DNA from 2 places in the Paenibacillus sp. FSL R5-0928 genome. Region 1 is predicted to be linked to the other one. Evidence: riboswitches for the same ligand, from Rfam matches in the RefSeq annotation. Region 1 holds a riboswitch; the other holds the start of a gene.
What was found. Region 1 has a riboswitch for cyclic di-AMP ahead of MKZ16_RS12015 (KamA family radical SAM protein). Riboswitches for the same ligand answer to the same signal wherever they lie in the genome.

Region 1 (3,421 bases):
TACACAGGAATTCGCATCGTCATGCTTTTATCAGAATGAAATTCCTTGTCGACTTGATGAAACTGATCCAAAGCTTCTGCCAAAGCCTCAGGGCCCACCCGGATTACTATTTCCTCCACCTGATCTACCCTGTTTGAACAGCCAGCCTCTTTGGGTACTTCATGTTGTGATTGAAAGGTATCCTGCGTCAGGAACAAATTCAGCATCCGGGAAAGACGAAACTCCCGATAATCCTGCCGTGCCCGGCAATAACCATAGATGTACCAGTTGCTATATTTAAAATGAAGCTTTACTGGTTCCATTTCACGGGTTGTACGTTCATTTTTTACACTGATGTAATCAAAACGGACAACATTTCGTTCCGCTATAGCCGCACGTAAAAGAGGAAGTGCGTCAGGATCCGTACGCCGGGTTTCAAGATCCACCGCGAGACTAGAAGTTTGTGGCTCCGTTCCTATCGTTTGCAGCCGTTCAATGGTTCCTTGCGTATGCTCATCTTCAAACACGGAAGAGAGACTGTTAAGTACAGTAATCAGAGAAGTGACATCATACGAACGGAGCAGGCTTTTATCCATTTTATATCCGTCCATAATGCCATATCCACCTTTAGTACCCTGATACGATACGACCGGGATGCCAGCGGCACAAATCACATCGATATCCCTATAGATTGTTCGCTGGGAAACCTGAAACTCTTCAGCCAGCTTGGAGGCAGATAAAACTTCGTGGTTCAATAGCTTGTAGATCATAGAAATCAATCGTTCCAATTTCATGTGTGCATTCCCACCCATTAGTCCATTTCGTGTTACAGCGTGATTATATCATAGATTTTTTCGGGCTAATTTTGGGAGGGAGGAGTTTTGTTGTTGGTGATGAAGAAATATCCTATGACAGAGTCTGACAGAGCCGATTAATTTATTTACAGATTAAATCCGCAGGCTCTGATAAATCATTAACAGAAATAATAGCATCGTTTTTTTTCACAGGTGGGGTCCAATATTGCTCATTCCCAGGCAGGTCATCGAACCATTCGGCGTCCTTTGGACAATCTAGAATCATGAATTTTCCGTATTCCTGATCTCTGGATTGATGGTATTTGAGATAGGCTTTCCCGTTATCAATGGCGAGAATTTCTATTTTTCCTGAGGTGTGGCTCATGGATAAGCGTACTCTTTTGCCAAGTCCTGAGGTTCTAGCTTTGGCTTCTTCTACAATTTGATAGACTTGCTCGAGCGGTAATACGAAATCCCGGTTTCCGGCAACGGGCCGGTTCACAAAGAAGTAGTAGGGTGTAACGCCAGCCCATGAAAGTCGGTCCAGTAGTTCCCCTAAAATAATGGGATCATCGTTGATGCCTTTGAGGATGGGAGTCTGATTTACGACAATTGCCCCTGCGTTGTGGAGAGCTTTAAATGCTTTTTTGGCTTCAGGTGTGATTTCACGAGGATGATTGATGTGCGCCATAACATAGATTCGTTTGTCTTCGGTAGAGTAAGTACGAATCAGCTCCAGCAGCTCTTCGTCTTCAGAGATCCGCATCGGATTAAATACGGGAATTTTGGAACCTAGTCTAATGATCTTAACATGCTCAATGCTTCTTAGATTTTCAATAATGGATCTTAGCTTCGGTGTGGAGAGAATTAAACTGTCCCCGCCCGTAAGAAGTACGTTGTTAATCTCCGGATTCTTTGCGATATACTCCAAGCCCGGAGAGACATCAGCCATCGCCTCTTTCACGTCATTTCGGAACAGACGCTTACGGAAACAGTAGCGGCAATAAGCCCCGCAGACCTCGGATACAATCAGTAGTGCAGTGGTTCTATACTTGTGCTGACAACCAGGTACCACATAATTCGTGTCCTCATCGGAGGCGTCCCAGCGCCCATACTCCAGCAGTTCACCTTCGTTAGGAATAACCAGCTTACGGATGGGATCATCTGGATCATCCCAGTTAATCAAAGACAGATAGTAGTCATTTACACGAAAAACAAATTTGTCTGTAATTTCTTTCAGATTCTCTTTTTCCAGCTCAGACAACATAGCTATTTTGTTAATATCCGTGAAGTACTTTACCTTTTGCACGTACATCTCTCCTTTGTCTCGTAGTGTGAGAAATGAGGGAGCCTTAGTGTCAAAGGCCAATCTACTGCCAGCAGGGTCCAAAAAAAGCACAAAAAGAGACCCTTAGCAAGGGTCTCTGGTTATGTAAATAACATGAAAAGCAGACCCATCCACTGCTGACGAGGTTAGCTGACGGACTCGGGTAAGATGGTACCCTACATTCTAATGCTCAATGATTCGCCCCAATTAACTGGTTCCCCCGCTTTTCAACTGTAAAAGTTGGAAATTAAGCGTAGATAAAGTATACCCTATCAAGTTTTGAAAAGTCAAAAGAGAATCCTAGATTCACCTTCAATTGCTAGCGCTACTTCCGCCGAGTAGTTTAGGCAACAGCGTTAGCAGTTTCTCCCGGGTTAACGCATCACTAGAGTTCCATTTGCTTCCGTCGAGCAGATAAACATGTCCCTGACGTACTGCCGGAAGAGTGTTCCAAAGTGAACTGTCTAGTAATCGTTCCATCGCAGCTCGCGAGTCTTTGCGTTCCGGAATGAACATGAAGATATGATCTCCGGCGTAGGCAGGCAGTCGTGTTGGATCAACTTCGGCGAACCCTAACTCTTCGTCCAATATGGCTTGGATCTCTTCGGTCGGTTGTAAACCACATGGGGCATAAAGCGCAGTGGAGAATCCGGACATTCCCATAGCATATAGATGATCTCCATGATCATAGACCAAAGCAGAGGCGGTTTCTCCAACTTGGAGAGTTGTCGAGTAAAGCTGCTGCCACATGGCAGCGTTTTTGATTGTGAATGACTCCAGCCATGCTTCGGCTTCGCGCTGTTTACCTAGCCAACTGCCTAATGTCCGCATTCGGTTGTCGAGAGGCGCAAATGAATCAAAGGTGAGTGTCGGAGCGATACCAGAAACTGCTCTGTAGGCTCTTTCATCACTATTTGCCAAAATGATCAAATCTGGGTTTAGGGAAGCGGTCAACTGCGGGTCCAGTGGAAACCCGACGTTGGCGAGCTTCTTAAGCCGATGTTTATAGACGCTGTTCCGGGCGAATGCTTCATCTCCACCGATAGGCTTTACACCTAACGCGAGAAGGTCGCCAAGTGTCTCGCCATGATAGACAATACGTTTCGCTCGTTCAGGAATTTCCACCTCATGACCCGTCCAATCCTTGACGGTAAGCTTACGACCTTGCTGATGTGCATATTGTCCGGGTGTAACTCCGGTTTTTTGCCGAAAGCGGCGGCTGAAATAGTATTCATCCGAGAAGCCGACCAGTCTGGCGATTTCCCGCAGTGGTTCAGTCGATTCCTGCAGGAATCGTTTGGAATGATTAATACGCAGATCC
Region 2 (3,421 bases), 3.3 Mb from region 1:
TTACTCCATAAAAAAGAAGCTGCCCCCAAGTAGAATTCACTACTTTTGAGTCAGCTTCTTTTACTATGATTCTTGGTTCACAACTTCACTCTCAAAACGGTCAATACTTTCATTAGGACCAATGAGTACCATAACATCGCCTTCACTTAAATAATCATGGGCAGTTGGAGCGACGATTATTCCGCTTTCCCTATTTAGGGCAACAATGCTGCAGCCATATTTAGCTCTTGTATTTAAATCGGACAAGCTTCTGCCGTTCATGCAGGATGGCACGGTCAGCTCGACAATTTTATAATCCTTGGACAGTTCAATATAATCCAGCAAATTGGGCGTCACCAGCTGGTGTGCCACACGAATCCCCATATCCCGCTCCGGAAAAATAACCCGATCAACCCCCAGCCGCGACAGAGCGCGGCCATGAAGGATGGAGATTGCCTTAGCCACCACTTGCTTAACTCCAATCTCCTTCAACAAAATGGCCGCCAGAATGCTTCTCTCCATATTGTCACCAATCGCAACAATCCCACAATCAAAGTTCCGTACACCAAGCGAGCGCATAATTCCCTCATCTGTAGCATCTGCTACTACCGTATGCGTCAGTTGATCGCTCATTTCCTCCACGCGTTCTTCATGGTGGTCAATGCCGAGCACCTCGTAGCCCATTTCCATCAGCTCAAGCGCCAGGCTTGAACCGAAGCGACCTAAGCCGATTACTACAAATTGCTGTGCTTTCATTTCTAATTAACTCCTATCCAATAATTATTTTACCTTCAGGATACTTATACAGTGGTTTACCCTGTTTGGGACCGAGTGCATACGCCAAGGTTAGTGGACCTAGCCGACCTGCAAACATCGTCAGACAGAGTAGAATCTTACCGATCGCTGACAGTTCCGGAGTTAGCCCCATAGTCAGTCCTACCGTAGCAAAGGCGGAGGTCGTCTCAAACAAGATTGCCAAGAAATTACTGTCTTCAGTTGTGGAGAGTATCATCGACACAGAGGCAATTAACAACAAAGCCAGCAGTGTGATCGTTAATGCCTTGTAGATGCGCTCTTGAGCCAGCCGATAACGGAACAACACAACATCTTCCCGTCCACGCAGCATAGCAATAACAGCACCAATCATCATCGTAAAGGTTGTTGTCTTGATCCCGCCGCCCGTTGAGCCTGGAGAAGCACCAATAAACATAAGAATCACTATAAAAAATTGTGTAGCCTGCCGAAGTCCAGCAATATCTACTGTGTTCGCGCCAGCCGTACGGGGAGATACGGATTGAAAGAAGGCCGATAATATTTTACCGCCAAAATTCAGTGAACCCAGGGTACGAGTGTTAGTAAACTCGAATATAAAAATAACCAAAGCTCCGATCAGAATCAGCCCTGTACTGGTGGACAGGACAACTTTACTATGTAGAGACAGCCTGCGGGTTACCCGAAACTCCACCAGATCTGACATTACAATAAAACCAATCCCGCCGGAGACAATCAGAAACATCACAATAATATTCACAAGCGGATCATAAACATAATCAGTTAAACTGCGAAAATCCCCAAAAATATCGAACCCCGCATTATTAAACATAGACACCGCATGAAATATGCCATAATAAATCGCTTTTCCCAACGGCATATCAAAAGCCCAGCGAATAGACAGCAGCAAAGCGGCACAGCCTTCTATGACAAGAGAATATATAAGGACTCTCCGGATCAGTCGCACAATTCCTTCCATAGAGCCTTGATTCATGGCTTCCTGTAGGATTAGCCTGTCCCGCAAAGATATTTTACGCTTTAACACCAGTGAAAATAGAGTGGCCATGGTCATAAACCCTAAGCCGCCGATCTGGATTAGGATCATAATTACGGTTTTCCCAAAAATCGTGAACGAAGTTCCGGTATCCAGCACAACAAGCCCTGTTACACAGGTTGCCGAAGTTGAAGTAAATAATGCATCAATAAATTCCACGGAATTCCCGCTTGTGCTTGAAATGGGCAACATAAGCAGCAAGGCCCCTATCAGAATAATCGATGCAAAACCAAGCACCAGTATCTGCGGCGGCGAGAGCTTCAGAAACTTAAATTCAGAAATCCTGCGAAACTGTGAAGCCACTATGCTCACCTTCTTATCAAAAATTCCAACAAAAAAAGCACTGGAAAACCAATGCTAACTTGGTTCCTGCAGTAAATTAGCCTACGAGGTTAGCTGACGGATTCGGACTGTGCAGGCTGCCCTATTCGTTCCCAGAACGAAATTCACCCCTGATGAAAGTGCCATTTATCTTGTATACTCCACTTTTCATCACTTCTTATGGTTCCCCCGTTTTCACCAGAAATTCGGCTACTATACAATTGCATACAAATTATATACGTTATTTAGTGAATTCACAAAGACACAATTAATGCTCATTCACATGAAAAAATGCGGTTTAAAGAGACTGCATCAAAAGGAGTACCTTTTCTCATCACTTTTCCGTGTTTTCCCTGCAATTACACCGATTCTCACCATTCGTACACAAATGAACACGATAAAATTCATGGTATAAATTCACATGACTATTCTATACTATCTCTATTACCCATAAAAAGAACATATAATGTTTTTTGTAACCAGCCAGGCACTAATACTATAATGGAACATAATATTGTCAGTACATAACAAGGAGGCGTTACATGAATCCCGTCGGCCAGCCCATACAGCAACGTGCCCTCTCCAAGAGGCTCATCATCTCGGGCATTATCGGTCTTATTCTATTTATTATGTTTCAGATTTCCCCTTCACTGCTTAGTAGCCCTACAGGTGAAGATACCACCGTCATTAGCAAGGCAGAAGCCCGTGACCAAGCCATATTATTTGCAGAACATAAGCTCAACTACACCGAAGCACCAAACGATCAATGGAATGTACTTTACGAGACGGACTCTTCCTTTTATGGTTATATGTCTCGCGAGAAGCTTGTGGAGGACTACACCAAGAAAAAATTGGATCAAAAATATCCTTTTGATGTCTTTCGTGCAACGCTTACTCCTTCAGCGGAGCAAGAGCCGCAAATCATCGTTGACCTCAATATGTATAACGGTAAGATTGTCGCTTTCTCAAAGGCTGCAAAAGTTGCCTCCGAAGAGGGGTCAGGCATCGCTTCCGTTGGTGCAAAAGAGGACAAGGGAGCTGACCTCACTCTAGCGCAGAAGGAGAATCTTGCTCGTCCTTGGCTTCAGGAATGGGAAGTAAATCCTGCCAAGCTACAAATTGAATCGAATACAGGAAGCCATGGGCTAGTGTATACGGATAGTACTGTTCAGGTCGGCGAATCCTTATTGCACTATTATTTTGATTTCAGTGGAGAGCAGGTATCCAGCTTTAATGCCGGATTCACTGCACCAGCTTGGCATACCTCCTACGTACAAGGACAGACCTCTTTAGCGG

Region 2: it holds a riboswitch for cyclic di-AMP, as region 1 does, so the genes downstream of both, MKZ16_RS26980 (TrkH family potassium uptake protein) here and MKZ16_RS12015 (KamA family radical SAM protein) in region 1, are expected to answer to the same signal.

What each region holds. Positions count from the first base shown of each region.
Region 1 is NZ_CP150225.1:2,712,109-2,715,529, forward strand. Features, by position in the region: gene MKZ16_RS12010 (YafY family protein) at 1-773, opposite strand, end outside; gene MKZ16_RS12015 (KamA family radical SAM protein) at 916-2,082, opposite strand; cyclic di-AMP (ydaO/yuaA leader) riboswitch at 2,223-2,364, opposite strand; gene MKZ16_RS12020 (AraC family transcriptional regulator) at 2,413-3,421, opposite strand, start outside.
Region 2 is NZ_CP150225.1:5,979,997-5,983,417, forward strand. Features, by position in the region: gene MKZ16_RS26975 (TrkA family potassium uptake protein) at 64-735, opposite strand; gene MKZ16_RS26980 (TrkH family potassium uptake protein) at 749-2,107, opposite strand; cyclic di-AMP (ydaO/yuaA leader) riboswitch at 2,172-2,347, opposite strand; gene MKZ16_RS26985 (CPBP family intramembrane glutamic endopeptidase) at 2,668-3,421, shown strand, end outside.